DNA from 2 places in the Kitasatospora sp. NPDC023385 genome. Region 2 is predicted to be linked to the other one. Evidence: riboswitches for the same ligand, from Rfam matches in the RefSeq annotation. Region 2 holds a riboswitch; the other holds the start of a gene.
The links. Region 2 has a riboswitch for glycine ahead of gcvP (aminomethyl-transferring glycine dehydrogenase). Riboswitches for the same ligand answer to the same signal wherever they lie in the genome.
Positions count from the first base shown of each region.

Region 1: another riboswitch for glycine. It lies ahead of gcvT (glycine cleavage system aminomethyltransferase GcvT); the one in region 2 lies ahead of gcvP (aminomethyl-transferring glycine dehydrogenase).

Region 1 is NZ_JBVOOL010000016.1:113,330-129,160, reverse strand. It holds gene AC0B61_RS24495 (IclR family transcriptional regulator) at 1-613, shown strand, start outside; gene AC0B61_RS24490 (trimeric intracellular cation channel family protein) at 519-1,178, opposite strand; gene AC0B61_RS24485 (acyltransferase family protein) at 1,324-2,613, shown strand; gene AC0B61_RS24480 (acyltransferase family protein) at 2,610-4,019, shown strand; gene AC0B61_RS24475 (ABC transporter ATP-binding protein) at 4,099-5,175, opposite strand; gene AC0B61_RS24470 (ABC transporter ATP-binding protein) at 5,210-6,280, opposite strand; gene AC0B61_RS24465 (ABC transporter permease) at 6,277-7,287, opposite strand; gene AC0B61_RS24460 (ABC transporter substrate-binding protein) at 7,386-9,149, opposite strand; gene AC0B61_RS24455 (ABC transporter permease) at 9,206-10,195, opposite strand; gene AC0B61_RS24450 (enhanced serine sensitivity protein SseB C-terminal domain-containing protein) at 10,642-11,589, opposite strand; gene AC0B61_RS24445 (enhanced serine sensitivity protein SseB C-terminal domain-containing protein) at 11,708-12,520, opposite strand; glycine riboswitch at 12,729-12,832, shown strand; gene gcvT (glycine cleavage system aminomethyltransferase GcvT) at 13,063-14,184, shown strand; gene gcvH (glycine cleavage system protein GcvH) at 14,281-14,655, shown strand; gene glyA (serine hydroxymethyltransferase) at 14,735-15,831, shown strand, end outside.
Region 2 is NZ_JBVOOL010000013.1:228,320-244,150, forward strand. It holds gene AC0B61_RS21920 (glutamate-cysteine ligase family protein) at 1-598, opposite strand, end outside; gene AC0B61_RS21925 (hypothetical protein) at 985-1,557, shown strand; gene AC0B61_RS21930 (DUF5999 family protein) at 1,975-2,166, shown strand; gene gcvP (aminomethyl-transferring glycine dehydrogenase) at 2,289-5,189, opposite strand; glycine riboswitch at 5,294-5,426, opposite strand; glycine riboswitch at 5,428-5,531, opposite strand; gene AC0B61_RS21940 (PRC and DUF2382 domain-containing protein) at 5,755-6,831, shown strand; gene AC0B61_RS21945 (MFS transporter) at 7,007-8,503, shown strand; gene AC0B61_RS21950 (DNA polymerase IV) at 8,678-10,108, opposite strand; gene AC0B61_RS21955 (SanA/YdcF family protein) at 10,205-10,927, opposite strand; gene AC0B61_RS21960 (MerR family transcriptional regulator) at 11,022-11,669, opposite strand; gene AC0B61_RS21965 (bifunctional nuclease family protein) at 11,904-12,380, opposite strand; gene ftsR (transcriptional regulator FtsR) at 12,478-13,173, opposite strand; gene AC0B61_RS21975 (FHA domain-containing protein) at 13,353-14,234, opposite strand; gene AC0B61_RS21980 (DUF881 domain-containing protein) at 14,461-15,285, opposite strand; gene AC0B61_RS21985 (small basic family protein) at 15,620-15,831, opposite strand, start outside.

The sequences.
Region 1 (15,831 bases), on a different contig from region 2:
CCTGCGCTACCGGGTCGGCGGCCGGGTGCTCTCGCTGGCGCACCGCGCGCTGGAGGACTTCGACGTCCGGCAGGTCGCCGCGCCGTACCTGGCCGCGCTCAACGCCCGCTGCGGCTACACCGTCCGGCTCGCCGTGCTGCACGACGGCGAGGTGCTCTACCTGGACGAGGTGGCCGGGCGCTGGGCGGCCGGGCCGTCCCGGATCGGGCGCCGGGCCCCGGTGACGGGTACGGCGGTGGGGCGGGTGCTGCTGGCGGGGCTGCCCACGCCCGCGCCGGGGCCGGGCGAGGAGGCCGAGTCGGCGGCGGTGCGCCGCCGGGGCTGGGCGGCCGAGTCGTCCGAGCACGGGGAGCCGGTGACCTGTGTGGCGGCGCCCGTGGCGGGCAGCGGCGGGCGGACGGTCGCGGCGTGCGCGCTGAGTGCCCCGGCCAGTGAGGTGCCGCCGGCCGAACTGGCCCGGATGGTGCCGGAGCTGCTGTGCACGGCCGAGGCGATCTCACTCGCCTACGGCGGCTCGCCTACTCCTCGCTGGTGCGAGAACCGTTGCGGTGCCAGGCCCGGGGGGCGCGCCAGCCGTACTTCAGGGCGAGCATCCGCAGCCCGAAGGCGGTGAGCGCGGCGGCGGTGCCGGTCAGGCCGGTGAGCCGGTCCACGCCGATCAGCAGGGCGACGAGGGCGGCGCCGACGAGCGCCGGGACGGCGTAGATCTCGCGGTCCCAGCGCAGCAGCGAGGGGATCTCGCCGGCCAGTACGTCGCGGATGACGCCGCCGCCGGCCGCGGTCACCATGCCGAGCGCGATGGCCGCGACCGCGCCGAGCCCGTAGTCGTGGGCCTTGGCGGTGCCGGTGACGCAGAACAGTCCGAGCCCGAGGGCGTCGAGGGTCTGCACGGCCCGGTTGATCCGCTCGACCTCCGGGTGGAGGAAGAACACGACGAGCGCGGCGGCCAGCGGGGTCACGAAGTAGCCGAGGTTGGTGAAGGCGGCGACCGGGGTCGCCCCGATGACGAGGTCGCGCATCACCCCGCCGCCCAGCGCGGTGACCTCGGCCAGTACGCAGATCCCGAAGATGTCCATGTTCTTGCGGACGGCGAGCAGGCCCCCGGAGAGGGCGAAGACGAAGATGCCGACGAGGTCCAGCGACTGCTGCACGTCGGACGGGAAGATCTGCGAGGTCACCGTCCATGTGTACCCGATGTGTCCGAATGCGCCGATCCGCGGTCACATCACGTCACCACCAGCCACCAGCGGTCACATGCCGTCATCGTTCGTCACGCGGGTCGGCCGCGGTACGGCCCGGGTGGATTCGGCTAGCCTCCCGGCTGTGAAGAAGCTGAAATCCCCCGCCTCGCCCCGGCTCGGCTGGCTCGACGCCCTGCGCGGACTGGCCGCCCTGGCCGTCGCGATGCACCACTTCGGGCTCCTCGACAAGATCCCGCACGGGGCGAAGGTGCCGCAGTACCTGGATCTCGGCTTCTTCGGCGTGATGCTGTTCTTCCTGGTCAGCGGCTACATCATCCCGGCCTCGCTGGAACGGCGCGGCGACGTGCGGGCGTTCTGGGCGGGCCGGTTCTTCCGGATCTACCCGGCGGTGGTCGTGACGGTGGTGGCGAGCCTGCTGGTGCTGCCCCGCAGCTCGACGATCGTCCAGGGCTTCTCCTTCGAGCACCCGCTGCTGTCGTCCGCGGCGAACGGGCTGATGCTGCAGGACCTGATGGGGGTGGCGAGCACCATCGGGGTGATGTGGTCGCTGACCTACGAGATGGTCTTCTACTACTTCGTGACGGCCCTGTTCGTCCTGGGATGGCACCGCCGCAGCGCGCCGGTCACGGTCGGTTTCGCGGCCCTCGCCCTGGTGCTCGGCGCCTGGCTGCCGCTGGGCGCCATCACCGTGGACCTCGCCTCGATCCGGCACCTGGTGGCCGCCGGCGCGGTCGTGGTGGTGACGGCGATGGTCTGCATCGCCACCGGCCGCCCGGACCTGACCCGTTGGGGCTCGCTGCTGCTCGGCGGCCTGGGCCTGACCCTCGTCACGCTGAACGGCCGGGCCGCCGGCTTCGAGACCATGCTGATCTTCGCGACCATGTTCGCCGGGACGGTGCTGTACCGGCTGGAGCACGGCCAGATCGACCGGCTCCCGGCCCTGCTCTGCTGCTCGTTCGTCGTCGTCTGCGGCGTCGCGGTCGGCTACCTGTACGACTACGGCACGGCCCTGTGGCACACCTGGACGGCGTCGTGGATGGCGTTCTCCCTCAGCTACCTCGCCGCCTGGGCCGTCTTCGCGGGCGGCATGCTGCTGCGCCACCGGCGGTTCCCGCGCTGGCTCAGCGGGCTCGGCACGATCAGCTTCTCGGTCTACCTGCTGCACGGCCCGCTGATGTTCGTGATCGGCTGGCAGCTGCAGGACTACCCCCCGATCGTCGGCTGGAAGGGGCAGACCGCCCTCACCGTCGGCTTCCTGGCGGCGCTGGTCGTCCTCGGCTACCTCAGTTACCGCCTGGTGGAGATCCCGTTCCAGCGCCTCGGCCGCAGGGCGGTCAAGGCGCTGAACCGCCGCTTCCCGGCGCCCGCCGCGGTACCCGCGGAGCGGATTCCGCTAGCCTCCCGCGTGTGAAGCTCATCGAACGCGCACCCTGGCGCCGCAAGAACGCCCGTACCGCGGCGGGCGGGCCGGCCGCCGCCTCGTCGCGGCTGGGCTGGCTCGACGCACTGCGCGGCATAGCCGCGCTCTCCGTGGCGGTCTACCACCTGGCCCTGCCGTTCGTCTGGCTCCATGCCGACCACGTGCCACGCTACCTGGACCCGGGCATCTTCGGCGTGATGCTGTTCTTCCTGGTCAGCGGCTACATCATCCCGGCCTCGCTGGAACGGCGCGGCGACGTACGGGCGTTCTGGGCGGGCCGGTTCTTCCGGATCTACCCGGTGGTGATCGTCGCCGTGGTGCTGAGCCTGCTGATCCTGCCGCGCAGCCACACCGTCGTGCAGGGCTGGGCGTTCGACCACCCGCTGCTGACGCTGGCGGGCAACGGCCTGATGGTCCAGGACATGATGGGCGTCACCAACGTCATCGGGGTGATGTGGACGCTCACCTACGAGATGGTCTTCTACTACTTCGTGACGACGCTCTTCGTCACCGGCCGGCACCGGCAGAGCGCCCCGATCGCGATCGGCTTCGCGGCCGGCGCGCTGGTCCTCGGCGCCTGGCTGCCGCTCGGCACGATCACGGCCGACGGGCTGCCCGCCGTCCGGCACCTGGTGCTGGCCGCCGGGGTCGTCGTGGTCGCCGCGATGGCCTTCATCGTCACCGGCCGGGCCGACCTGACCCGGTGGGGCGGGACGCTGCTCGGCGGGCTGGGCCTGGTGCTGGTCCTGCTGAACAGCCGGTCCACCGCCTTCGAAAGCCTGATGATCTTCGCGACGATGTTCGCCGGGACGGTGCTGTACCGGCTGGAACACGGCCAGATCGACCGCACCCCGGCGCTCCTGTGCTGCGCCTTCGTCCTCACGGCGGGCTTCCTGTCCGGCTTCATGTACAACCACGACCAGGCCCTGTGGCGCACCTGGAGCGAGACCTGGAAGTCGTTCTCCTTCGCGTACCTGGCCGCCTGGGCCGTCTTCGCGGTCGGCATGCTGCTCCGCCGGCGGCGGTTCCCGCGGGTGCTCGCCTGGCTGGGCACGATCAGCTACTCGGTGTACCTGCTGCACAACCCGCTCATCCACGGGATGGAGTGGCTGCTGGAGGACCGCAAGCCGTTCGTCTCCTGGCAGGGCCGCAGCGTGCAGTTCGTCGCCTTCATGGCCGCCCTGCTGCTGGTCAGCTACCTCAGCTACCGGCTGGTCGAGATCCCGTTCCAGAACCTCGGCCGCAAGGCGGTCAAGGCGCTGAACCGCCGCTTCCCGGCCGAGGCGCTGCCCGCCCGTCCGGCCGTCCGGGCCCCAAGGCAGGAGGAGGCCCCCAAGGCGGCAGCCCCGGAGGCTACGGCCCCTGAGGCAGAGCCCGTGCCGACCGGCCGCCCCTGACGCCCACGGCGCGTGAACGACGGAAGGCCGCCCTCCCCCTTGCCGGGGGCGGGCGGCCTTCCGTCGTTGGGCCCCGAGCTCAGGACGCCGGCGCCTCCGACACGCTCGCCGGCGCCTTCTCCGGCGCGTTCTCCGGGAAGTGGCACGCCACCTGGTGCCCGGTCGCCAGCGCGGTCAGCGGCGGCTCCTGGGTGGCGCAGACGTCCTGCGCCTTCCAGCAGCGGGTGCGGAAGCGGCAGCCGCTGGGCGGGTTGATCGGGGAGGGGACGTCGCCGGTGAGCAGGATCCGTTCGCGGCCGGCGCGCTGGCGGCGGCGCGGGTCGGGGACGGGCACGGCGGACATCAGCGCGTTGGTGTACGGGTGCATGGGGCTGCGGTAGAGCGCGTCGCGGTCGGCGATCTCGACGATCTTGCCGAGGTACATCACCGCGACCCGGTCCGAGACGTGGCGGACCACCGAGAGGTCGTGCGCGATGATCAGGTAGGTCAGTCCGAGTTCCTGCTGGAGGTCGTCCAGCAGGTTGACCACCTGGGCCTGGATCGAGACGTCCAGGGCGGAGACCGGCTCGTCCGCGATGATCATCTTCGGCTTGAGGGCGAGCGCCCGGGCGATGCCGATGCGCTGGCGCTGGCCGCCGGAGAACTCGTGCGGGTAGCGGTTGTAGTGCTCGGGGCTGAGGCCGCACAGCTCCAGCAGTTCCTGGACGGCCTTCTTGACGCCGCCTTCGGGCTGCACGCCCTGGAGCTTGAAGGGCGCGCCGACGATGGTGCCGACGGTGTGCCGGGGGTTCAGCGAGGAGTACGGGTCCTGGAAGATCATCTGGATGTCGCGGCGCAGCGGCCGCATCGCCCCGACGCCCAGGTGGGTGATGTCGGTGCCCTCGAACTCGATCTTCCCGCCGGTGGGTTCGTCGAGCCGGGTGACCAGTCGGCCCATGGTCGACTTGCCGCAGCCGGACTCGCCGACGACGCCCAGCGTCTCGCCGGCGTTGACCGAGAAGTCGATGCCGTCGACGGCCCGCACCGCGCCGGTCTGGCGGCGGAGCAGCCCGCCGCGGATCGGGAAGTGCCGGGTCAGGCCGGTCACCTTCAGCAGCGGCTCGCGGTCGGAGGCGGGCGCCGGCCCCGGGATCGTGGCCGCCTGAGTGTCCGTCATCGGTTCTCTCCAGAAAGGTGGTACGAGGCCGGGCTCACAGCCGGGGCGCGATCTCTTCGGCGAAGATGCGGTGCCGCTCGTCGGCCGGCAGGTGGCAGGCCGCGTGGTGGCCGGGTGTGGCTTCGACCAGCTCCGGGACCTCGCTCGTGGAGCGCCCGTCGGTGAGGGCGGCGTACGGGCAGCGCGGGTGGAAGGCGCAGCCCGACGGCACGTTGATCAGGCTGGGCGGGGTGCCCTTGACCGGGATGAGCCGGTCCTGCAGTTCCCGGTCGAGGCGCGGCATCGAGCCCAACAGGCCCCAGGTGTAGGGGTGTTCGGGCGCGTCGAAGAGGGTTTCGGCCGGGCCGCGCTCGATGCACTTGCCGCCGTACATGACCAGGATGTCGTCGGCCAGCTCGGCGACCACTCCGAGGTCGTGGGTGATGATGATGACGGCGGAGCCGAACTCGTCCTGGAGGTCGCGGATGAGGTCCAGGATCTGCGCCTGGACGGTGACGTCCAGGGCGGTGGTGGGCTCGTCGGCGATCAGCAGGGCGGGGTCGTTGACGAGCGCCATGGCGATCATGGCGCGCTGGCGCATGCCGCCGGAGAACTGGTGCGGGTAGTCGTCGACGCGGCGGTCCGGCTGCGGGATGCCGACCCGGTCGAGCATCTCGACCGCCCGGGCCCGGGCCTGCTTCTTGGTGGCCTGCGGGTGGTGCACCCGGTAGGCCTCGACGATCTGCTGCCCCACCGTGTAGTAGGGGTGCATCGCGGTCAGCGGGTCCTGGAAGATCATCGCCATCTCGCGGCCGCGCAGTTGGCGCACCCGGTCGGGGCCGGCCGCGATCAGGTCCTCGCCGCCCAGCAGGATCTCGCCGCTGATCCGGGCCCGCTTGGAGCGGTGCAGGCCCATGATGCCGAGCGAGGTGACGGACTTGCCGGAGCCGGATTCGCCGACGATGCCGAGGGTGCGGCCCTTCTGCAGGTCGAAGCTGACCCCGTCCACCGAGCGGACCAGGCCGTCGTCGGTGTCGAAGTGGATCCGCAGGTCGCGCACGGAGAGGAAGGGGTCACCGGACGGGGTCTGTGCGGTGGCTTCCGTGGTCTTCTGGAGCTCGGTCACGAGAGCCTCACCCGGGGGTCGACGAGGGCGTACAGGAGGTCGACCACGAGGTTGCAGGCGACGATGAAGAAGGCGGCGAGCAGGGTGACGCCGAGGATCTTGGGCAGGTCGTTGTCGGAGATCGCCTGGACGGCGAACTGGCCGACGCCCTGGAGCGAGAAGACCTGCTCGGTGATCAGGGCGCCGCCGAGCAGCAGCCCGAGGTCCATGCCGAAGATGGTGACGATCGGGGTGAGGGCGGCGCGCAGCCCGTGCCGGGTGACGACCTTGCGCTCGACCAGGCCCTTGGCCCGGGCGGTGCGGATGTAGTCCTCGCTCATGGTCTCCAGCATTCCGGCGCGGGTGAGCCGGGCGTAGAGCGCGGAGTAGAGGAAGGCCAGCGAGATCCAGGGGAGGATCAGGTTGCGGGCCCACATCAGCGGGTTGTCGGTGAAGTCGACGTACTGCAGGTTGTCCAGGATCGGCCACTCGTAGCTGAACAGCGTGAGCAGCAGCGCGCCGGTGAAGAAGACCGGCAGCGAGACGCCGGCGAGGGCGACGCCCATGGAGAGCCGGTCGAAGATCGACTTCGGCTTGAGGGCGGAGACGACGCCGGTGGCGACGCCGGAGACCAGCCAGAGCACGGCCGCGCCGGCGGCGAGCGACATGGTGACCGGGATCCGCTTGGACAGCTCGGGCCAGACCTCCAGGTGGTTCTTGAAGGAGTAGCCGAAGCAGGGCACGTGGCAGGTGGCCGGTTCCGGCCCGAACTTGTACTCGGCGCCGCTGACCAGGCCCTTGAGGAAGTGCCAGTACTGGGCGTACAGCGGCTGGTCGAAGCCGAGGTTCTGCTTGACCGCGGCGATCGCGTCGGGTGAGGGGTTCTTCCCGATGTACTGGGCGGCCAGTTGGTCGGCCGTCTCGCCGGCGACGCGCGGGAGCAGGAAGAAGATCGCGAAGGTGACGGCGCTGACGACCAGCAGCAGCAGCACCGCCGCGAAGATCCTGCGGATGATGTAGGCAAACACAGTTGGGCGGCTCCGGCGGCCCGCCGTCGTCCGGGATCCTCCGGACGACGGCGGGCGCCGCTGCCTTCACCTGCCTTCAGGGATGCGGAGCCAGGCTCTTACTTGGTGGTGCCGATGTTCAGGTAGTCGTACTCACCCGAGAACGCCGGGGTGGAGGCCATGTTGGTGGCGTTGTCCGGGCGGTACAGGAAGACCTTGAAGTAGGTCAGCGGGACGATGACGGCCTGCTCCATGACCTTCTTGTCGATGTCGCCGTAGAGCTTCTCGCGGCCGGCCTTGTCCGTGTTGACGGCGGCGTCGTCGATCATCTTGTTGACCGACGGGTCGTTCAGCTGGGACAGGTTGCTGTTGCCGGAGGCCTTGATCGCGCGGCCGTCGACGATCTGCTGCAGGAAGCCGTAGCCGGTCGGCCAGTCGGCGCCCCACTGCATCATCATCAGGCCGATGTTGTGGTCCTTGGTGAACTGCGGGGCACCGGCGCTGTCGGTCAGGTACTTGCCCTGCGGGAACTGCTGGATCTCGGCGTTGATGCCGACCTTCTTCAGCGCGGCCTGGATCGAGGTGGCGGCGGCGACCTCGGTGGCGCGCTCGGTGCGGGCCGAGATGACGGTGTTGATGCTGTCCTTGCCGCAGGCCTTCAGGGCGTCCTTGGCCTTGGCCTCGTCGCCCTTGTTGTCCTTGGTCTCGAACTGGTTGAAGTCCTGGTGGCCCGGGATGTCCGGCGGGAGCACCGTGTTGGCGATCTGGCCGCGGATCGGGCCGCCCTCGGCGGTCTGCACCGAGACCTTGTCGATCGCGAACTGGACGGCCTTGCGGCAGTCGACGTTGTCGAACGGCGCGACCTGGGAGTTGATCGCCAGGTAGACGAGGCGGCCACCGTACGCGTTGTCGGTGCTGGCCTTGAGCTTCTGGTTCTGCAGGATCTGCGCCTGGGTCTGCGGGTCGACGCCGCCGCCCACCAGGTCGACCTGGGCGTTGCCGGCCAGCAGGTCCTTGTCGATGGTGGCCTGGTCGATGTTCATCTTGAGCAGGATCTTGTCCGGCAGCTGCTTCCGGATCGGGTCGGTGCTCTTGTCCCAGTTGGTGTTGGGCACCAGGACGGCCTGCTTGCCGTCCTCGTAGGACTCGAACTTGAAGGAGCCCGAGGACACGATGTGCTTGACGTAGTCGGCACCGGTGTCCTTGGCCTGCGGGACCGGCGCGGTCTGCGGGGCGCTGACCAGGTAGTCGAAGTCCGCGAACGGGTGCTTCAGGTGGAAGACGACCGTGGTGTCGTCCGGCGTCTCGATCGCGTGCAGGTCGCCGGTCTTGTCCTTGTACGGGCCCGCGTACGGCGTGTCGTTGTCGACCAGCAGGTCGTGGAAGTAGGTCGGGCCGTTGGAGTTCACGTCCGGCGCGAAGTTGGAGCGCTCGACGGCGTACTTGACGTCCTTCGAGGTGATCGGGGTGCCGTCGTCGTACTTCAGGCCCGCGCGCAGCTTGTACGTCCAGGTCAGGCCGTCCGCGCTGGGCTGGCCCATGGACTCGGCGAGGTCCGGGACGAGCTTGTTGCCGTCCTCGCCCGCGGCCGGGTTGAAGGTGGTGAGCGGGCGGGCGTACAGGCGGGAGAAGTTGTAGATGTACGCGTAGTACGTGTTGCCCGGGTCGAGCGAGTCCGGGGTGCCCTTCATCTCGAAGGTGACCGTCCCGCCCTTCTTGTCCGAGGCGTTGACGATGTTCTTGGTGGCCGCGTTGGCTCCGCCGCCCGAGGCGGAGGACGACGAGGACGCGTCACCGCTCTTGGACGAGCTGGAACAGCCGGTGACGACCAGGACCGCGGCGGCGGCCGCCGCGGTCAGTGCGACGGTACGGGACCTGCGCATGGGTGAGATCAACCCCTTGAGGATGTGGAGGCGGTGGAGGGTTCCGACGCTGGGTGTCAGTTGCTCTTGGGATCGAGGGCGTCACGCAGCCCGTCGCCGAGCAGGTTGAAGGCGAGCACGGTGATGAAGATCGCCAGACCGGGGACCACCATGTACTGGGGGTCCACCTGGTAGTACCGGATCGCGTCCTGGAGCATGCCGCCCCAGGAGGCCTGCGGGGGCTGGATGCCGACGCCGAGGAAGCTCAGCCCGGCCTCGAAGAGGATGTTGGTCGGGATCAGCAGGGTCGAGTAGACCAGGATCGGACCGACCAGGTTGGGCAGCAGCTCCTTGAACAGGATGAACGGGCCGCGGGCTCCCAGGCTCCGGGCCGCGTGGACGAACTCCCGCTCGCGCAGGGAGAGCGTCTGTCCGCGCACGATCCGGCCCATGTAGGGCCAGTTGAAGAAGCCGATCACGAAGATCAGGACCAGCATGTGCAGCGGCAGGCCGTGCAGGCCGAACGCGCCGCCCTGCAGCGAGGTCGAGATCGCGATGGCGAAGAGCAGCAGCGGGAACGCCAGGAAGACGTCCATGACCCGGCTGATCAGGGTGTCCACCCAGCCGCCGTAGTAGCCGGCCATGATGCCGAGCACGGTGCCGATGGTGTTGGACAGCAGGGTCGCGCCGAAGGCGACCAGCAGGGAGACCCAGGACCCCTCGATGACGCGGGTGAGCAGGTCGCGGCCCTGCAGCGGGTCGACGCCGAGCAGGTGGTCCCCGCTCATGCCGCCCCAGTCGCCGAACGGCAGGCCGCCGAGGTCGGCGTCCAGGAGGTCCTGGTGGAGGGCGTCCGGGTCGAGGCCGAACGCCGACTCGATCGGCTTGGCCAGTACGGCGAGCAGGATCAGCAGGATCACCACGACGCCGCCGGCGACGGCGGCCTTGTCCCGCTTGAAGCGGGTCCAGGCGATCCGACCGAGGGAGCGGCCCTCGATCGTCTTGGCCGGGCTCGCGGCGGCGGCTGCCTCCGGCTCGTTCCCGGCGGTGGTCACGGATGCGGTCATGGTCAGTTGGTCCCCTCGCCGACGGTGGCCGGCCCACGGGTGCCGGTCGCCGGCTTCGGCGGTGCGGCTGCGGACGTGCGAAAGGTGCTTAGGAGGAACGGGTGTTCGCGGCAGTGCGTCGTGCACAGGCACTGCCGTCACGCGGGATGGGCTTCGCGTGGGCGGGTGGTCGGCACGCGCGCTCACCTTTGTGGGGTTCCAGTACGTGCGGTGCGTTGCGCAGAACTCTCTGCCATGCGAACTGGCTTACGCCAGACCTGACAACCGAGAGATGCCCAACTGTGATCTGCAGGCATGCACGTCGCCGCCCGCCGGCATATCCCTCTTCACATGGCTGTAACAGGCATGTCAAGATCTTCGGGTACACGAATCGGGAATTCGTCCGGAACGCATCGAAGCCGACTTGATGGACAATCAAGTCGGCTTCGCGGAAAAAGACCTGGCGGTCAGCGCCCCGGATATCCGGGCCACGGCCGCTGCGGCGGCTGCGGCTGCTGCTGCCAGCCCTGCGCGGGCGGCTGCGTCCCGTAGGACCACCCCGGCGTCGGCTGCCCCGACATGGACTGCCCCGGGTACGCGGGCGGCGGCACCGGCGGGTACGGGCCGGTCGCCGGGCGGCCCGCCTCCCGGTCGAAGAACGGGCGCGAGTTGGCGCGCATCCACAGCGCCACCGGGTCGTACTCGTCCGACATCGCCACCGTCGACACCGCCAGCCCCTCCGGGGCCACCGCGATCGCCCGCTGCATCAGCGCGCGCACCGCCTCCACCGCCGGCGGCGAACTCTCGTACAGGTCCAGGCCGATCGCCAGGTACGGCTCCCCCACCGCCGGCTGCACCCAGGCCCGGCGCAGTGCCCGCACCGCGCGCACCTCGCCGGCCTGCCGCTCCAGCAGCGCGAAGAACTGCTGGGCGTTGACCTGCGGCTCGCTCAGCTTCAGCGGGCCGGCCGGCAGCCGGTCCAGGCCCGCGGCGATCCGCCGCAGATCCGCCCAGGGCACGCCGACGCCGCCGCCGGGCGCGTGCGGGTTGAGCCACAGGCCCCAGCGGGTGCGGTACAGCGCCGCGGCGACCTCCCGGCCGGAGATGACCTCGTGGGCCCGGGCCCAGCCGGAGGCGGCCAGCTGCTCGGACGAGGTGACGGCCGGCGCGTAGCCGTGGCCGCTGATCTCCATGTTCCCGTACTGCGCGTCGGGGCTGCCGGGCGTGCCGTGCCAGAGCAGCATCCAGACCCGGCCGTCCGCCAGCGCGTGCAGCAGCCGCTCGTACGCGTCGTAGCGCTCCGGCGCGACGTCGCGCAGGGCGTGCTCCAGCACGGCCGGATCCGCTCCCGGGTGCCCGGCCGGTGCCTGGCCCCAGGGCCCTGGCACCCCGCCCGCTCCCGTTCCCGCACTCATGCGCCCACCTCGCCGCGCCTCTTTCCTCGGACCGCCGGCCCGTCAGCCGTCTGCACGCACCCTATGGCGCGGCACCGGCCACCGCCACGGCGACGTGCCTGTGATACGAACCCCCGGCTCACGCCCGCGCGTAGAAGGGCATGACCTGGGTGAGCAGCCACTCGACCACCGGGTCGTCGGCGAGGTCGAGCAGTACGAGGTGGACGCCGCCCGGCAGCGGCGCGGTTCCCAGGGCTCGGCCGAGCGCGTCGTTCACCGCGGCCGGGTCGGCCGGGGCCGTCGGGTCCAACTGGACGCCCACGAACATCACCGTCGGCTCGCCCTCGATGCTGGCCAGCGCCCTGCGCGCGGTCAACACTCCGGGCAGTGCCGACAGTTCGGCCCGGCAGGCGGCCAGGAAGTGCTCCGGGTCCTCGCCCGGCACCGGCTCGCGCAGCGCCACCCGGCCGCCGGTCGGCGCCGCCTGGCCGTCCGCGCCGTCCGCGCCCTCCCAGCGGTCCTGCCGCGGGCCGCGGCGCAGCTCGGCCACGCCCTGCGGCGGCACCGGGATGCCCACCGCCGCCTCCGGGTTCACCGCGATGCCCACGCCCAGCGGCAGTCCGCGGGCGAACTCCCAGACCGGCGCGATCGCGAACGCCATCCCCGGCGCCTGCTGCAGGAACACCTCCTGTGAGGAGAACACCGGCACGTACGGCTCGCCGGCCAGCTCGATGGTCGGCAGGTCCAGTGCCTGCCCCTGCGGGTCGGCTCCGGCCGGCAGCGGCACCCACACCTGGCTGCGGGCCAGCACCTCGATGACCCGCGGCGTCGCGCCCGGGTCGCCCAGGGCGGCGGTCAGCACCTGCTCCAGTTCGTTGGCCGGCCAGGTGCCGCCCGTCGGGGCCTGCTCCGGACCGCCCCACCCCTGCTGCTGCTCCACCGGGTACCCCATGCGCCGCCGATTCCGCCCTCTGCCGGTCGGCCGCCCACTGCTGCGCCGACGCGCAGCAGTCTAGGGCCCCGGGGCCCCTTCCTTAGGGCTGCTGTTCGGTCCGCCGCCGTGTGACCGGGCCCCCTCTCCCCTCCTCGTCCCGGACGTGCCATGATGTGCGCGTCCGACGGCATGCGCCGCGGGCCCCCACAACTCCATACCGGCCGCTCGAACCCGCGCGGGAGAGCCCGGAGTGCCGCTCGGCGGCACAGCCGGCGCCGAAGGAGCAAGTCCTCCCCGGAATCTCTCAGGCCCCCCTACCGCACGGGTTAGGCACATCTGGAAAGCGGCGCGCGGCCCTGTCGCGCGCCCACCCACGGTGCAAGCCGCCATGCTGTGCCCGATGCTGGAAACAGCTGCGGGCCGCGCGGCGGTGAAGCTCTCAGGTTCGACGACAGATGGGGAGACCCACGCCGCCGCATGCCCGCGCGCAGGGGTCGGTCCCCAGCGGGTCCGGTCCGGCGCGTGCACCCCTGAGTGCCCCGACCGAGGAGTTCCTGGCCATGTCGTCCCTCCGCCTGACCGCGCTCGACGCGCTGCACCGCGCCCTCGGCGCGACCATGACCGACTTCGCCGGCTGGGACATGCCGCTGCGTTACGGGAGCGAGCGCGAGGAACACCTCGCCGTCCGCACCAAGGCCGGTCTGTTCGACCTCTCGCACATGGGCGAGATCACCGTCACCGGCCCGCAGGCCGGCGAGATGCTGGACCACGCGCTGGTCGGCTTCGTCTCCGCGCTGGGCGTGCTGCGCGCCCGCTACACCATGATCTGCGCCGAGGACGGCGGCATCCTGGACGACCTGATCGTCTACCGCCTGCGCGAGGACGCCTTCCTGGTCGTCGCCAACGCCTCCAACGCCCAGCTGGTCCTCGACGAGCTGATCGCCCGCGCCAAGGGCTTCGACGCCGTCGTCACCGACGACCGCGACACCTACGCGCTGATCGCCGTCCAGGGCCCGGAGGCCACCGCGATCCTCGCCGACACCACCGACGCCGACCTGCCCGGCCTGAAGTACTACGCGATCCTCCCGGCGCAGGTGGCCGGCCGCGACGTGCTGCTCGCCCGCACCGGCTACACCGGCGAGGACGGCTTCGAGATCTTCTGCCACCCGGTCGACGCCGAGGGCATCTGGCAGGCGCTGACCGCCGCCGGCGAGGGCCGCGGCCTGATCCCGTGCGGCCTGTCCTGCCGCGACACGCTGCGCCTGGAGGCGGGCATGCCGCTGTACGGGCACGAGCTGTCCACCGACCTCACCCCGTTCGACGCGGGTCTGGGCCGGGTCGTCCGCTTCGACAAGACCACCAACGACGGCGCGTTCGTCGGCCGCAAGGCGCTGGAGCAGGCCGCCGCCGCGGCGGAGGGCAACCCGCCGCGGGTGCTGGTCGGCCTGGTCTCCGAGGGCAAGCGCGTCCCGCGCGCCGAGTACACCGTGGTCTCCGCCGACGGCGCCCCGATCGGCCGGATCACCTCCGGCGCGCCGTCCCCGACGCTGGGGCAGCCGATCGCGATGGCCTACGTCGACGCGGAGCACGCCGCCCCCGGCACCACCGTCGCGGTGGACGTGCGCGGCAAGCACGAGCCGGTGCGGGTCGTGGCGCTGCCGTTCTACAAGCGCGCCCGCTGAGGCCGGCCGCCCCCCTTTTCCCGTTCCCGCACGTCGAAGCCGTCCACGCGGCGGCCCGCTTCGCCGTACCCGCTTCCCATCCTGGAGAATGACGCCATGAGCAACCCCCAGCACCTGCAGTACACCGAAGAGCACGAGTGGCTGACCGCCCCCGTGGACGGTGTCTCCACGATCGGCATCACCAAGCACGCCGCCGACGCGCTCGGTGACATCGTCTACGTGCAGCTGCCCGAGGTCGGCGACACCGTGACGGCGGGCGACACCTGCGGCGAGCTGGAGTCCACCAAGTCGGTCAGCGACCTGTACTCCCCGGTGACCGGCGAGGTCGTCGAGACCAACCAGGACGTCGTGGACGACAACGGCCTGGTCAACAGCGCCCCCTTCGAGGGCGGCTGGCTGTTCAAGGTGCGCGTGGAGTCCACCGGCACGCTGCTCAGCGCGGACGAGTACGACGCCTTCATCAAGGCCTGACCCGCTCGTGTCCGGGCGGGCCGCGCGCGTCGGCCCGCCCCACCGTCCCTCCCCTCTCCTCCCCTGGGAAGACCACACCATGACGGTTCTCAACCAGTCCCTGCACGCCCTCGACCCGGAGATCGCCGCCGCGGTCGACGCCGAGCTGCACCGCCAGCAGACCACGCTGGAGATGATCGCCTCCGAGAACTTCGCCCCGGTGGCGGTCATGGAGGCCCAGGGTTCGGTGCTCACCAACAAGTACGCGGAGGGCTACCCCGGCCGCCGCTACTACGGCGGCTGTGAGCACGTCGACGTGGTCGAGCAGATCGCGATCGACCGCGTCAAGGCCCTGTTCGGCGCCGAGCACGCCAACGTCCAGCCGCACTCGGGCGCGCAGGCCAACGCCGCGGCGATGTTCGCGCTGATCCAGCCGGGCGACACCATCCTGGGCCTGAACCTGGCCCACGGCGGTCACCTGACCCACGGCATGAAGATCAACTTCTCCGGCAAGCTCTACAACGTGGTCGCCTACCACGTGGACGAGAAGACCGGCCAGGTCGACATGGCCGAGGTCGAGCGCCTCGCCAAGGAGCACCAGCCGAAGCTGATCATCGCCGGCTGGTCCGCCTACCCGCGCCAGCTCGACTTCGCCGAGTTCCGCCGCGTCGCCGACGAGGTCGGCGCGCTGCTCATGGTGGACATGGCGCACTTCGCCGGCCTGGTGGCCGCCGGGCTGCACCCGAACCCGGTGCCGTACGCGGACGTGGTCACCACCACCACCCACAAGACCCTGGGCGGCCCGCGCGGCGGCGTCATCCTGTCCAAGGCCGAGTGGGCCAAGAAGATCAACTCGGCGGTCTTCCCCGGCCAGCAGGGCGGCCCGCTGGAGCACGTGATCGCCGGCAAGGCCGTCGCCTTCAAGGTCGCCGCGTCCGAGGAGTTCAAGGAGCGCCAGCAGCGCACCCTGGACGGCGCCCGGATCCTCGCCGAGCGCCTGCTGCGGGACGACGTCGCCGAGGCCGGCGCGTCCGTGCTCTCCGGCGGCACCGACGTCCACCTGGTCCTGGTCGACCTGCGCAACAGCGTGCTCGACGGCCAGCAGGCCGAGGACCGGCTGCACGAGGTCGGCATCACGGTCAACCGCAACGCCATCCCGAACGACCCGCGCCCGCCGATGGTCACCTCGGGCCTGCG
Region 2 (15,831 bases):
GTGCCGGGGTCACCTGGAGGTGCAGTTGCAGCGAGGTGGCGGCGGCCTCGGCGACCATGGTGACGGACTCCAGCTGGAGGTGCTCGACGCCCTCGATGTCCAGCGCGATCTCCTCCCCCCGGGCGGCCAGGATCTGGTCGCTGAGCAGGGTGTACCGCTGGTTGTGGCTCATCGCGTCCAGCCCGGTGTGAGCGTGCTCAAGGGTCGGCAGGATGCCGACCATGACGATCCGTGCCCCGGCCTCGGCGGCCCGCCGGTCGGCGTAGCGCAGCCCGGTGTCGATCTCCTCGCGCAGTTCCTCGAAGACGTGCCCGCAGAGGCGGTGCGGTGTGACGTTCACCTCGATGTTGAACTTGCCCAGTTCGGTCTGGAAGTCGCTGGAGCCGATCGAGCTCAGCACCTGGGCGTTGTTCATGGCCGGGAGTCCCTGTTCGTCGGCCAGGTTGAGCTCGATCTCCAGTCCCATCACCGCCCGCGGCCGGTCGAAGCGGTCCTCCCGCAGCATCCGTGCCAGGACGTCGAGACAGGCCTGCAGCTTGCGCCGGTACAGCTGCCGGTCCGCCAGATCCGCCCGAGTCGCCACGACCTTCTCGCCCACGGTCCCCTCCTCCTGACTGAGCCACCCCGTTGAGCCACCCGGCCGACCGACCGTGCCAGCATCATGCCCACCTCGAAGATCGATACCCGATTGCTCGGAATGGCTTGCAATGCAAGGCAACTGACGGTGGATCAGCACAACTGCAGACTTGCCTGGCGCCACCGCCTGTGATAAACAGGTCACCCTGCGCGTCCGTTCGATGGAATTCGCACAGCGCTCCGGCCGTCCGCTCCCGCCTCGAATCCCCTCGTCGACGGCGGAGCCCGCGCCGGCACCGCGATCCTGCACAACCGGACACGGCCAGGCCCCCGTCACCGAGGACGCGCCGCGCCACGCCGGTATGCCGCACTCGCACGCCGATCTCGCTTGGAGAGGCGGACCCCGCCATGACCCTGCAGACCCCCCAGCCCCCACCGAGTGCCCTGCGCGCCGTCCTGGGCGCACTCGATTCGGAGACCGCGCTGCGCCAGCCCGCCGCCGCAGCGCTGCGTCATCCCGCCGGCCGACTGCTCCCCGCGCATCCGCTCGCGGTGCACGTCCTGGACGGCCCCCGCCCCGACCTCTCCGCCGCTCACCGCACCGGCTGGCGCTTCCTGATCAAGGACGGTGCCGACGTCGCCGCCGCCGCCGAGGTGGTGCAGGGCGTCGAGGGCCACGCCTTCTCCCACTTCACCGCCGGTCCCTACCTCGACTCGACGGTCCGGGCGCTGCGCGAGGCCCGGCAGCTCGCCCAGGGCACCCGGGTCCGCCGGCAGCCCCGCCTGCTGACCTTCCCCGGCCAGTACGCGACGGCGCTCTGGCTGCACAGTCCCGACACCGGGCCGGCCGCCGACCTGCTGATCCCGCTCGCCCCGGCCCCGCTCGGCGTCACCGCGCACCGTGCCTACCCGGCCGCCGAGTTGCTGCCGCTGCTCGCCCGGGCCCCGCTCGTCAGGCCGATGCTGCTCGGCTCCTCCTGAGCCGCCCGCAGTCGTACGGGCCGCCGGGCCTCCCGCCCGGCGGCCCTTCGCCGCGCCCGCATCCTCGGCACCGATCCGCTGCACCCGAACGGAGACCACCCGGACGGGTCATCCACCATGGCCGGATCGGGCCATGCGCGGACTGACCCACCGGTGCGGGTTTTCTCCCCTGCCCCACCTGAACGGGTGATCTCTGCCCCGGAGTTGTGGCGCATGTCACCAAACCCCTGCGCGCAGCTCCGCAGATGCCGACACTGGGAACCAGCGTGGAAGGACCACCTGTCCTACCCACTTGAGCGCCGGTCAACACCCGGTCGGCGTGCGGACAGGATCCGACTACCGCGGCGGTTCCCGGGCAGCCCGACCTCCGGCGACCGCACCACGGGGAGGATCGCAGAGCGAAGCGAGGGTACGCGTATGTGCCAGCACCGTCCTGAGTGCCCGTCGGCCGAGTCCGAGGACCGCGAGGCGGCCGTGTCGGTGGCCTGCCACCCGGAGCAGGGCTGGAGCCTGCTCTGCAACGGCGTGGTGATGTTCGAGGACACCGGCGAACTGCTGCCCGACGGCCGGGTGATCGCCCCGCGCCGCCCCGTCGCCCACGCGGCCTGACCGACCGGTCCGGCCGTACGGCGGGGGCAGCCGCCGCACCGACGCACGACGGGCGGGGCCCCGGCGGATCGATCCGCCGGGGCCCCGCCGTGCGTCCGGGCCGCGTTGTGGCCCGGGTTCGGTCAGACGCCGTACTCGTCCATCGGCGGGCAGGAGCAGACCAGGTTGCGGTCGCCGTACGCGCCGTCGATCCGGCTCACCGGCGGCCAGTACTTGTCCGCCGGGTTCACGCCCGCCGGGAAGACCGCCTCCTGCCGCGAGTAGCCGCGCGCCCAGTCGCCGGCCAGCTCGGCGGCGGTGTGCGGGGCGTTGCGCAGCGGGTTGTCGTCGGCCGCCCACTCGCCCGAGCCGACCTTGTCGACCTCGGCCCGGATCGCGATCATCGCGTCGCAGAACCGGTCGATCTCGTGCAGGTCCTCGGACTCGGTCGGCTCGATCATCAGCGTGCCGGCCACCGGGAAGGACATCGTCGGCGCGTGGAAGCCGTAGTCGATCAGGCGCTTGGCGATGTCGTCCACCGTCACGCCCGTCTCCTTGGTCAGCGGACGCAGGTCGATGATGCACTCGTGGGCGACCAGCCCGCCCGGGCCCGTGTAGAGCACCGGGAAGTGCGGCGCCAGGCGCTTGGCGATGTAGTTGGCGTTCAGCACCGCGACCTGGGTCGCGCGCTTGAGGCCCTCGCCGCCCATCAGCCGCACGTACGCCCAGGAGATCGGCAGGATCGCCGCCGAGCCCCAGGGCGCGGCCGAGATCGGACCGACGCCGGTGGCCGGGCCGGCCTCCGGCTGCAGCGGGTGGTTCGGCAGGTACGGCGCCAGGTGGGCGCGCACCGCGACCGGGCCGACGCCCGGGCCGCCGCCGCCGTGCGGAATGCAGAAGGTCTTGTGCAGGTTCAGGTGCGAGACGTCCGCGCCGAACTTGCCCGGCTTGGCGAGGCCGACCAGCGCGTTCAGGTTGGCACCGTCCACGTACACCTGGCCGCCGGCCTCGTGCACCAGCGCGCAGATCTCGGTGATCTGGGTCTCGTACACGCCGTGGGTCGACGGGTAGGTGACCATCAGCACCGACAGGTTGTCGCGGTGCTGCTCGATCTTGGCCTTCAGGTCCTCGACGTCCACGTCGCCGTCGACCAGGGTCTTCACCACGACCACGCGCATGCCGGCCATCACCGCGGAGGCGGCGTTGGTGCCGTGCGCGGAGGACGGGATCAGGCAGACGTCACGCTGGGTGTCGCCGTTGCCGTGGTGGTAGGCGCGGACGGCCAGCAGGCCGGCCAGCTCGCCCTGCGAGCCCGCGTTCGGCTGGATCGAGACGGCGTCGTAGCCGGTCACCTCGACCAGCTGCTGCTCCAGCTGGCGGATCAGCGTCAGGTAGCCCTGGGCCTGCTCGATCGGCGCGAAGGGGTGCAGCTGGCCGAACTCCGGCCAGGTCACGGCCTCCATCTCGGTGGTCGCGTTGAGCTTCATGGTGCAGGAGCCCAGCGGGATCATGCCGCGGTCCAGCGCGTAGTCCCGGTCCGACAGGCGGCGCAGGTAGCGCAGCATGGCGGTCTCCGAGCGGTGGCTGTGGAAGACGGGGTGGGTCAGGTACTCGTCCTCGCGCAGCAGCGCGGCGGGCAGCGCCTCGGCGTCCTCGGCCGCCTCGACCGCCGGCACGCCGAAGGCGGCCCAGACGCCGGCCAGGTGCTCGCGGGTGGTGGTCTCGTCGGTGGAGACGGAGATCCGGTCCTCGCCGTCCTGGTACACGTTGATGCCGTTGGCGCGGGCGGCGGCGGCGATCTCGGCGGCGCGGCCCGGAACGACGGCGGTGACGGTGTCGAAGAACTCGCCGTGCAGCAGCTCGACGCCGCCGGCCCGCAGGCCCTCGGCGAGGGCGGCGGCGTAGCGGTGGGTGCGGCGCGCGATGTCGGCCAGGCCGTCCGGGCCGTGGTACACGGCGTACATCGAGGCCATCACGGCGAGCAGCACCTGGGCGGTGCAGATGTTGCTGGTGGCCTTCTCGCGGCGGATGTGCTGCTCACGGGTCTGCAGCGCCAGGCGGTAGGCGCGGTTGCCGTCGGCGTCGACGGAGACGCCGACCAGGCGGCCGGGCAGCGAGCGGGCGTACTCGGCGCGCACCGAGAGGTAGCCGGCGTGCGGGCCACCGAAGCCCATCGGCACGCCGAAGCGCTGCGAGGTGCCGCAGGCGATGTCGGCGCCCAGCGAGCCCGGGGACTTGAGAAGGGTCAGCGCCAGCAGGTCGGCGGCGACGGCGACGATCGCGCCCAGGCCGTGCGCCTGCTCGATCACCGGGGCGAGGTCGCGGACCACGCCGGTGGCGCCCGGGTACTGCAGCAGCACGCCGAAGACGCCGCGCTCGGCGATCTCGGCCGGGATGCCCGCGGAGAGGTCGGCGACGACGACCTCGACACCGGTCGGCACGGCACGGGTGTTGATCACCGCGATGGTCTGCGGCAGGGTCTCGGCGTCGACCAGGAAGACGCCGCCCTTGACCTTGGTGACCCGGCGGGCCAGCGCCATCGCCTCGGCGGCCGCGGTGCTCTCGTCCAGCAGCGAGGAGCCGGAGGTCGGCAGGCCGGTCAGGTCGGAGACCAGGGTCTGGAAGTTGAGCAGCGCCTCCAGGCGGCCCTGCGAGATCTCCGGCTGGTACGGGGTGTAGGCGGTGTACCAGGCCGGGTTCTCCATGACGTTGCGCAGGATCACCGGCGGGGTGAAGGTGCCGTAGTAGCCCAGGCCGATCATCGGCTGGAGCACCTGGTTGCGGCCGGCCAGCTCGCGCAGCTCGGCGAGGACCTGGGCCTCGGTCCGCCCGGCGGGCAGGTCCAGGCCGGTGATGGAGCGGATTGCCTCGGGCACGGCGGTGACGGCGAGCTCGTCCAGCGAGCCGTAGCCGACGGACGCCAGCATCTTCTCCTGCGCGGGGGCGTCGGGGCCGATGTGGCGGTTCTCGAAGGGGCTGGCCAGCTCAAGCTCGGTGAGGGTCGAGGCGCTGGTGGGGCGTCCCGCGTTCGGCTGGGCGTTCATGGTGGTCGAGGCCTCCTGGTCACGGACCGGCGGGGGTGCGCACGCCGGCCGGCCTTCCCGCTGCGGACAGCGGATCAGGCCCTGGCGGACGAACCCGTCAGGCCTCCCCCTCTGTCATCGGGACCTGAGAGCTTCGCCCGCACGGTGCGCCGTGGGCGCTCCGTCGGCTTGCACCGTCGGTGAGGGTGGTGATCGCCGGCTCCCATGCCGACGGTCCTGCCCTGCTTTCCAGAGTGACCTACCCCACACGGTACGGATGCCTGAGAGATTCCGGGGAGGAGTTGCTCCTTCGGCGCTCCGACCAGCGCTTTTCGCGATCGGAGACTCTCCCGAGCGGGCTCTGCGGTCGCCGCCCAGGGTACCAGCGGGAGGCCTTCCGATCACGGGTGCGTCGCGTCACCTCCGGTCTACGCGCGTCCCCCGGACGGCGCAGCGTCCGGCCCGTCCGGCGCACTCCGGTCGCGCCCGTCCGATTCATGGCATTTGGTGTGAAGTGGCGGGACGGGACGGGTGCTCCGGCCGCCTTCCTGCGGGACTTCCGCGGCCCAGCGCACTGGAGGAAAGAGTGCAGACCGACATCGACCCCCGGGACCTCATCGGCCACAAGGCGGTCGACCGCAACGGAGACAAGATCGGCACGGTCGACGAGGTGTACCTGGACGATGCCACCGGCCGGCCCGAGTGGGCCGCCGTCCGGACCGGCATCTTCGGCCGGGACGCCTTCGTCCCGCTCACCACGAGCGAGTTCGCCGGCGACGAGCTCCGGGTGCCGTACGACAAGTCGCTGGTCAAGGAGTCGCCGGACTTCGGCGTCGGCCAGCACCTGTCCCCCGCCCAGGAGCTCCAGCTCTACCGCTACTACGGCCTCGACACCTCGGTGGACGGCCACCAGGCCGGCGCGGACGGCGGACGGGCCGCCCAGCCCGATCTCGACTTCGGCACGGCGGCGGCCGCCCCGGCCGCCGCCGCCACTGCCGCGGCCACTGCCAAGCCGCCCACCTTCCGCTCCCCCGATCCCGAGCCGACCACCAAGATCGCCCCCGTCAACCACAGCACCAGCACCGCCACGGAGGCCATTGTGCGGACCCTCAGCACCCCTGCACCCACCGCCACGGCCCCCGCGCCCGCGCCCGCCGTGGAGCCGAGGTTCCATCAGGCCCCGGCGGTGATCAGCCCGGCCGCCGCCACGGGCGCGGCCTCGTCCGCCCCCGCCGACCCGGTCGAGATCACCTGCCGCGAGGAGCGGCTGGACATCACCACCGAGTGGCACAACGTGGGCACCGCGAAGCTGCGCAAGTACGTGACGACCGAGCAGATCGAGCGCCGCGTCCCGGTGGTCCGCGAGAGGGTCCGGGTCGAGCGGGTGCCGGTCAGCGAGGCCGAACGCACCGCCCTCACCGAGAAGGAGATCGCCGAGGCCGTCGAGGAGGTCACCCTCCGTGAGGAGCGCCCGGCGGTCCGCAAGTACCTCACGCCCATCGAGCGCGTCCGCCTCGTCGTCGAGCGGTACACCGACGAGGAGGTGATCCGGGACGAACTGCGCCGCGAGCACGTCGAGGTGCACGACACCACCACGCCCCCGGCCTCCACCACCCCGGCACCGGCCTCGTCCCACGCGGACGCCCTGCGCCCCCTGGTCTGACTCTCCCACCCCAGGACCCCGGCCACCGCGGCCGGGGTCCTTCGGCGTGCCCGAACCCGCCGCCGGCGCCGCCCTTTCCCCCTTTGCCAAACCTTAACCACTCGATATTTGACACTCTGAAGTATTTCCCGCATGGTTACTTCAGTTCATTCACTATGTACGGGAGGAAGCAACCGTGAGTGAGGCACCCCAGCCCACCACCGCGGCCGAGAAGCAGAGCAGCGCCCGGGTCCTGCCGGCCCTCATCCTGGCGATGCTGTCGTTCAGCGTGGTGCAGACCGCGGTCGTCCCGATCCTGCCCTCGCTGGCCAAGGAACTGGACGTCACCGGGTCCAACATCACCTGGCTGATGACCGCCAACCTGCTGTCCGCCGCCGTGCTGACTCCCCTCCTGGGCCGCTTCGGCGACCTCCGGGGCCGTAAGCCGATGCTGCTCATCTCGCTGGCGGGCCTGGTCGCCGGTTCGGCACTGGCCGTCAGCACCCACTCCTTCACCTGGCTGGTCGTCGCCCGCGTCCTGCAGGGCGCCGGCGGTGGCGTCATGCCGCTGGCGATCAGCATCGTCCGCGACGAGCTGCCCAAGCGGAAGGTGACCGGCGGCGTCGCCGCCATCAGCGCCTCGATGGGCGTCGGCTCCGGCCTCGGCCTGGTCGCCACCGGCCTCCTGCTGGAGCACTGGAACTACAAGTCGATCTTCTGGATGGGCCTGGTCTTCGGCCTGATCGCGATCGCCCTGGTCGCCTTCCGCGTCCCGTCCGACCCGGTCACCGACAAGGAGGGTGGCGCGGACCCGCTCGGTGCGATCACCCTGGCCGGCTGGCTCTCGGCCCTGCTGGTCGCCGTCAGCCAGGGCAACCACTGGGGCTGGACCTCGACCAGGACCCTCGGTCTGTTCGCCGTCGCCGCCGTCGTGGCCCTGATCTGGGGGGTCATCGAGACCAAGGTCGCGCACCCCCTGGTGGACATGAAGATGATGTCCCGCCCCGCCGTGGCCTTCACCAACACCGCCGGCCTGCTCATCGGCTTCGGCATGTACGGCTCCTTCATGGTCATCAGCAACTTCGCCCAGACCCCGGAGAAGCTGACCCACTACGGCTTCACGGCCACCGTCCTGCACGCCGGTGTCATGCTGCTGCCGTCCGCGATCGGCTCGATGGTCGCCGCCCCGCTGGGCGCGCTGCTGATCGCCCGCCGCGGCCCGCGCCTGCCGCTGGTCCTCGGTGGTGTCCTCGGCGCCGTCTCGATGGCCTACCTGGCCCTGCGGCACAGCCGCGAGGGCGACATCTACACCGCCTCGGCGATCTTCGGCCTCGGTGTCGGCCTCGCCTTCGCCGCGATGCCGGCCTACATCAACGGCGCCGTCCCGGTCGAGCAGAGCGGCATCGCCAACGGCATGAACTCCGTGCTGCGCACCGTCGGTGGGGCGATCGGCACCGCCGTCATGGCCGCCATCCTGACCGGCGACACCATGAAGCTGCCGCCGCAGATCCCGCTCTCGCTGCCCACCCTGGACGCCTACAAGCACGCGTTCTGGACCGCGGCCGTGGTCTGCGTGATCGCCGGTGTCGTCCCGTTCCTGATCCGCGCCACCAAGACCGACGCCCTCTCCACGGTCGTCGACGGCTCGGCCCCGCAGGACTCCAGCGACAAGCTGGTCAAGACCGACGCCTGACGAGGCGTCCGGCCCCCGCGCCCAGGGACAGGGCGCGGGGGCCCGGGCCTCCGTACGCCGTGAGGGCATCACGACCGTACGGGGACCGGCACGGTGATGCGGCTCCACCCGGTATCCCCCACCGGGTGGGGCCGTTTTCGTTTCTCAGCCCCCTCGCGCGCACCCCCTCGCACCTCAGCCCCCCTGGCCCGACCCGCCGCCGTCCGCGCCGGAGCCGTCGTCCGCAGCGGGAGCCTCGCCCTCCTCCCGGCGCAGCGGCAGTGGCCGGGAGGGTTCGAGTGCCGGGTCGTCCACCGCGAAGGTCCGCACCCGCCCCGGCCCGCTCCACGGCGTCTCGAACCGTACGGTGACCCTCCCGACGCCGCTGCCCTGAACCCAGCCCGGCCCGAACTCGGCATGCCGGACGTCCTGCCCGGGCAGCCAGCGCCGCACCACGACGGCCTCCGGCTCCTCCTCGCCCTCCTCGGCCTCGGCGCCCGCCACGAGGTGCTCCGCGGCCTCCTCCCGCAGGGCCTGCGCGAACAGGTCCTCCTGCGTGTAGTCGGCGAGTTGGGCGACACCGACGCCGAGCAGCCGGACGCCGCCGGTGATGTCGACCTGCTCGGCCAGCCGGCGTGCGGTCGTGGTGATCACCGCCTCGTCGTCGGTGGGCCCGCCGAGCGTTTCCGAGCGGGTCAGCGTCGAGAAGTCGAAGCGCCGGACCTTGAGCACCACCGTCCGCCCCGAGCGCCCGGCCGCCCGCAGCCGCCGCACGCACCGGGCGGCCAGCGCGTCCACCTCGCGCAGCACCCGCTCGCGGTCGGCCAGGTCCACCTCGTAGGTGTCCTCCACCGAGACGGACTTGGCGTCCTGGTCGGCCACCACGGGCCGCTCATCGAGCCCTATCGACATCTGGTGGATCCCGGCGCCGTGCGCCCGCCCGAGCAGCTGGACCAGTTCCGCCTCCCCGGCGTCGGCGAGGTCGGCCACGGTGGTCAGCCCGGCCCGCCGCAGCACCTGCTCGGTGGCCGGCCCGATCCCGGGCAGCGCCCGTACCGGCATCGGCCCCAGCACGGCCCGCTCCTGCCCGGGCTCGATCAGCACCAGGCCGTCCGGCTTGGCCTTCTCGGAGGCGACCTTGGCCATCAGCTTGGATCCGGCCGCGCCGACCGAGCCGGTCAGCCCGGTCAGCCGCTGGATGTCCGCACGCAGGTCCTCCGCCAGCGCGAGCACCAGCCGCTCGCCGGTCTCGTGGTCCGCCTCCGCCAGCACCGGACCGTACGGCCCGGCCTCCAGATCCACGAAGGCCTCGTCCAGGCTCAGCGGCTGCACCAGCGGCGACAGCTCGCGCAGCAGGGCCATCACGATCTCGCTGACCTGCCGGTAGGCCTCGAACCGGCCCGCCAGGAAGGCCGCGTTGGGGCAGAGCCGACGCGCCTGCGCCATCGGCAGCGCCGAGTGCACCCCGAACTTCCGTGCCTCGTACGAGGCCGTGGAGACGACGCCGCGCCCGCCGAGCCCGCCGACGATCACCGGTTTGCCGCGCAGGCTCGGCTTGGCCGCCTGCTCCACCGCCGCGAAGAAGGCGTCCATGTCGAGGTGGATGATGCTCGGCAGTGATCGCACCCGCCGATCATCGCGTACGGGTCCGACAGTGCGTCCGAACCCCGGCCGACGCTGCCCGCCATCGCCCCGGCCGACGCGGCAGCCGGGCGCCGTCGGCTACTTCTTCGCCGTCTCCGCCAGCGCCTTCGGAATGCCGTCCTCCTTGGGCCCGAGGAACAACGGGTCCGGCCGCAGCCAGGCGTTGACCGCCGCCTTGCCCGCCCCCGCGACCTCCCGCAGCCCGCCGTACAGCCAGGTCTCGTCGTGCAGCTCCGGCACCCCGACCGCGTCCGACCGGATGCCCGCCGCCTCGCACAGCGCCAGCGCCCGCCGAACGTGGAAGTCCTGGCTGACCAGCACCGCCCGGTCCACTCCGAAGATCCGGTGCGCCCGGGTGCAGGAGTCCCAGGTGTCGAAGCCCGCGTAGTCGCGGACCACCCGGTCCGCCGGCACCCCGTGCCCGGTCAGGTACGTGAACATCGCGTCGGGTTCGTCGTACTCGACCCGCCCGTTGTCGCCGGTCACCAGGATCGCCTGGACCTTGCCCTCCCGGTACAGGTCCACCGCCGCGACCAGCCGGTGCTCCAGGTACGGCGAGGGCTTGCCCTGGTCCAACCCGGCGCCGAAGACCACCGCGACCGGGGCGGACGGCGCGCTCTCCACCGTGCCCACCCGGTCCCCCGCCGTGAGCCACACCCAGGCGCTGGGCGCCAGCGCCAGCGAGCAGAGCACCGTGCCCACCTGGAACACCCTTCGCTGGGTCCTCCGCTGCCGCAGTCGCGTCCGCAGCAGCCCGGCCCTGCGCCGCAGCAGCCCCGATATCCCGGTGCCGGCCCCCATGTGCCCCTCCCTCGCTCGTTTCACCAGCCAACACGACGAGGCCGCGGGTCCGAACGGTTCCCCGTCCGGGCCCGCGGCCCCGTCGAACGAGTCGTCAGACCGCCCGGTTGCGCCGCTGCGCCAACTCGTCGGCCGGGTCGTGCCCGACCAGGGTCTCACCGGTGTCGGTGCGCTCGGCGTGCAGCCGCCCGACGACGAGCTCCAGCTCCCGCCAGACCGCTCCCACCGCGATGCCGAAGACGCCCTGACCGCCCTTCAGCAGGTCCACCACCTGCTGCGGCGTGGCGCATTCGTACACCGTCGCGCCGTCGCACATCAGCGTCATCCCGGCCAGGTCCGCCTGCTCCGCGGCCTGCAGATGGGCGACTGCCACCCGGATGTTCTGCAGCGAGACACCCGCGTCGAGCAGCCGTTTCACGATCTTGAGCAGCAGGATGTCGCGGAAGCTGTAGAGCCGCTGGCTGGTCGCCGGGTACGCCGTCCGGACGCTGGGCTCCAGCAGTCCGGTGCGGGCCCAGTAGTCCAACTGGCGGTAGGTGATGCCGGCCGCCGCGCAGGCCGTCGGGCCGCGGAAGCCGACCAGTTCGGAGGTCGGGGCCAGCCGCTCGATGGCCGGCTGACCCGGCTGCACGGCCGGGAACCTGCCCACGACCCGGGGGAGGTCCGCGACGGTGCGAGCGGTGCGCGGCACGTGCACGGCGCACAGGCCTCCCACGGCCGCGTCATCGCCGGTGCTGCTCATGCCTGCCTCCGTCCACTCGTGCTGCGGGCAACCCGACTGCGGGCATCGGCCACCCGGACAGCCACTCCTGACGGTAGGCAGTCCCCTATGACCCGTCAACGATCGCCACGCCGGGTCAGGCAATCCACATCACTCAGGAGAGTGGTTTTTCGTGCCCCTAGTGTGGGTAGATGGACGAATTTTGGCAAAACGACGGCCCGAGCTGCCCCACAATCAGTCCGCGCTGCTTCCGCGCTACTGGGGACCGCTGCCGCCGAAGTCCTCGGGCGAGACCTGGTCGAGGAACTCCCGGAACTTCTCGACCTCGTCCTCCTGCTCGTCCGGGATCGCGATGCCCGCCTCGGCGAGCACCTCCTCGCTCCCGTAGATCGGCGTGCCGGTCCGCAGCGCCAGCGCTATCGCATCGGACGGTCGGGCACTCACCTCGACCCCGCCGGCGAACACCAGCTCGGCGTAGAAGACGCCCTCGCGCAGATCCGTGATCCGTACCTCGGTGAGCTGCTGGCCGAGCGCCTCCAGGACGTCCTTGAACAGGTCGTGCGTCAGCGGGCGCACCGGCGTCATGCCCTGCTGGGCGAAGGCGATCGCGGTCGCCTCGCCGGGGCCGATCCAGATCGGCAGGTAGCGATCTCCCCCGACCTCCCGCAGCAGCACGATCGGCTGGTTGGAAGGCATCTCCACTCGGACACCCACGACGTCGAGCTCATTCACACACGCAACCCTATGGCTCCGGTCCCGGATATGAAAGCGCAGAGCCGACGCCGCTGGTCAGCGCGGTGCACCGGCCGCCCGAAGGCCGCCGCGACCGCTAGCCGCGGCTCCGCAGCCCGGCCTGGACCATGGCCGCGTGCAGCCGCACCGACAGCGTCGCGAGCTCCCGCGCGGTGGCCTCGGCATGGGCCCTGGTCTGCGGGTTCCGGTGCCGGCGCAGCGGCGCCACCACCTGATCCACCAGTGCGATCTCGCGGTCGGCCGCCGCCTTCATGGCTCTCAGGTGCCGCGGTTCCAGTCCGTACCGACCGAGCTCCGCGACCAGCCGGGCCACCTGCAGCGCCTCACCGTCGTATCCGCCGTCCGGGCCCGGGGCCACCAGGCCGTACGACTCCCACTCGGCCAGTTCCCGCTCGCCGGCCTCGGCGGCGGCCAGCAGTTCGGCGCGCCCCAACCGGACGCCGGACGGGACCTCGGCGGAGGCCACCAGTTCCCGGTCCGCCTCCTCCATCGGCCCCGGCCGGGTGTCGGCCGCGGAGGGCAGCGCGGGCGGGGCCTCGCCGCGCTCGATGGCGTCCAGGTGCTCGCGGATCACCCGCAGCGGAAGGTAGTGGTCCCGCTGCATCCGCAGGACGTAGGCCAGCCGATCGACGTCGGCCGGGCTGAACTTGCGGTACCCCGACGGCGTGCGCTGCGGCTCGACCAGTCCTTCCGCCTCCAGGAAGCGGATCTTGGAGATGGTGACCTCGGGGAAGTCGTCGCGCAGGAAGACCAGCACCGCGCCGATGCTCAACAGTTCGTCACCGCCGCGCCGCCGCCCGGCGGGCCGGTCCGGCCGGACCGGCTGCCGGGGCCCCGCGACCACCCCGCGCCCGCCGCGCTCCGTCTGCGGACCGGACAGGGGTGGGGTGGCCGCCCCGAGAGAAGAGGAAGGGGTATTCGTATTCACTCGGGCTCCTACCGACGTTGGTTTCAGTACCCCCGGTTGTGGCCGGCGAAGAACACCAACCGGTACTTCCCGATCTGGACCTCGTCGCCGTTGTTGAGCGTCACCTCGTCGATCCGCTCCCGGTTCACGTAGGTGCCGTTCAGGCTGCCCACGTCCGCAACGCTGAAGCCGACCGGCGTGCGGCGGAACTCCACGTGGCGGCGCGAGACCGTGACGTCGTCCAGGAAGATGTCCCCCTGCGGGTGACGCCCCGCCGTGGTGACGTCCGAGTCCAGCAGGAAGCGGCTGCCGGAGTTCGGGCCGCGCTGGACGATCAGCAGGGCCGAGCCCGGCGGCAGCGCGTCGATCGCGGACAGCACCTCGGCCGACAGGGCCGGCGTGGTGCCGGTACCGGTCGTGGTGTTGGGGTCGTACGACTCCAGACCGGAGATGGAGATGGTCGACGTGGTCTCCGCCGCCCCCTCGGGGAGCAGGCCACCGCGCAGCGCCGCCCCGCAGTTGGAGCAGAACCGGGCCGAGGCCGGGTTCTGGTTGCCGCACCTGGGGCACGGAGTGGGGCCAGCCATGTTCACAGCCTCCTGGCGCGGCACACCCGACGGGTTGTGCCCGGCGTACGGGTCCGGGGCAAACCCTCCACCAGAGGTTGAGGGTCCTGCCGGGAAACCTATGCGCGGGTCTCCGGAGGGGTCAACCGACGCGCCGTAGCCCGCCGGATTCCCCGCGTACTGGGCGGCGCCGCCGTCCCGGAACAACTGCTGTCCGGCGTACGGCGCGGCCTCGGGGGCAGGTCGCATGCCCGGCACGGCCGGCTCGTCCTCCGGCCGGCGGTGCCGCGCGGTGGGCGCCTCGACGGCGGCCGCGTCACGGCTCTTGTTGCGACCGAACAACTTCGAGAAGAAACTCACGGGCGAATCCCCTTGCGTGTGACAGACCCGCCCGCGGGGCAGGGTGAGAACCTCGGACAGGCCGCGAGCCCGGTTGCGGCTCGGGCCCGCTGGAGTGGTACTCCGACGGTTGGTGCGGCGGTTGTTGCTGCGGAGCGTACTGGCGCGAACCAGTCTCGCCCACGTGACGGCGGCGCCCCGCACCGGGTGCCGCCGGCCCGTGGCGGGCCGTTCGTCGGACGCCTCGTCACTTCGAAGCCGGCTTGGCGTACTGCGGCGTCTTCAGGTCCACGAGGGCGTCGACGACCACCTTCTGCTGCTGGGTGATCGTCGCCCGCGCCTGGTGGCTCTCCAGCGTGCGGACGACGCCCCCCGGGATGTTCAGCGCGGGTGTCAGGTCCTGCGGGTTCCCCACGACGGTGAACCGATAGGGCTGCGAGACCTTCTTCCCGTCGATCTGCACCCCACCGCCCGACTGGTCGGTGAAGTAGGTGTTGACCACCACGCGCACGTCGTTGATCTGAATCGCCTCCGCCCCCGCCGCTCGAAGTTCCTGCAGGGTGTCCAGCAGCATATCTGCCTTCACCTGCCCTTGGGGGTCATCGACCGTGAGGACGATGCCCGGACCAGTGGCTTTGACGGTACCGGCGAGCACACCGAGTTCCGTCACCTTCTTCCTGGTCTGTTCCTGGGCCTCCTTGGCCTGGTTGGAACTGTTCTCCAACTTCGCCAGGGACTGCTCCAGCTCCGCCTTCTCCTGCTGGAGACGCTGCTGCCGGCTGTCCAGTTCGTCGAGGATCCGAACCAGGTCCTCCTGGCGGGCCCCGCGCAGCTGACTGTGGTGGTCGTTGGTCGACCGCACCTGGATCGCCAGTCCCAGACCGAGCGAGCAGAGCAGCAGCGCCACCACCAGCTGACCGCGCGACAGCCGCGGCGGCCACAGGGCCGCCTTCAGGCGCCGCCGACCGGTGTTCCGGTCCGCGACGGCCGGCTGCTCGGCGGCGGCCTCCGCAGCGGGCTCAGGCTCCGGAGAAGGCTCGGGTTCGGCCTCCGGCTCGGGCTTCGACTCCACGACCGGGGCGGGCCTCGGCGCGACCGGCTTCGCGAGCCGAAGCGTCGGCTCCGGCGTCGGTTCGGCCTCAAGCTCAGCCTTAGCGTCAGACCTCGCGTCGACCGCGTCCCCGGCCGGCTCCTCGACAGCCCCACCAGCGTCCGGCTCGTGCGCCTCGTCCGCCTCGTGTGAGTCGTCCGCCTCGTCCGCCTCGACGGCCTTCCCGGTCGACTCCGCCGCGATCCGCTCGGCAGTCGCCCCCTCGACGGTCGGCTCCTCGACGGTCGGCTCCTCGACGGTCGGCTCGGCGACCGCGGCTTCCCGTGCCTCCTCCTCGGCCGCCCCGCGGCCGGGCTCAGGCACGGAAGACATGGCGCCGGATCGCTGCCGCATTGGAGAAGATGCGGATGCCGAGGACGACGACCACACCCGTGGACAGCTGCGAGCCGACGCCCAGCTGGTCGCCGAGGAAGACGATCAGTGCCGCGACCACCACGTTCGACAGGAACGAGACGATGAACACCTTGTCGTTGAAGATCCCGTCGAGCATCGCCCGGACTCCTCCGA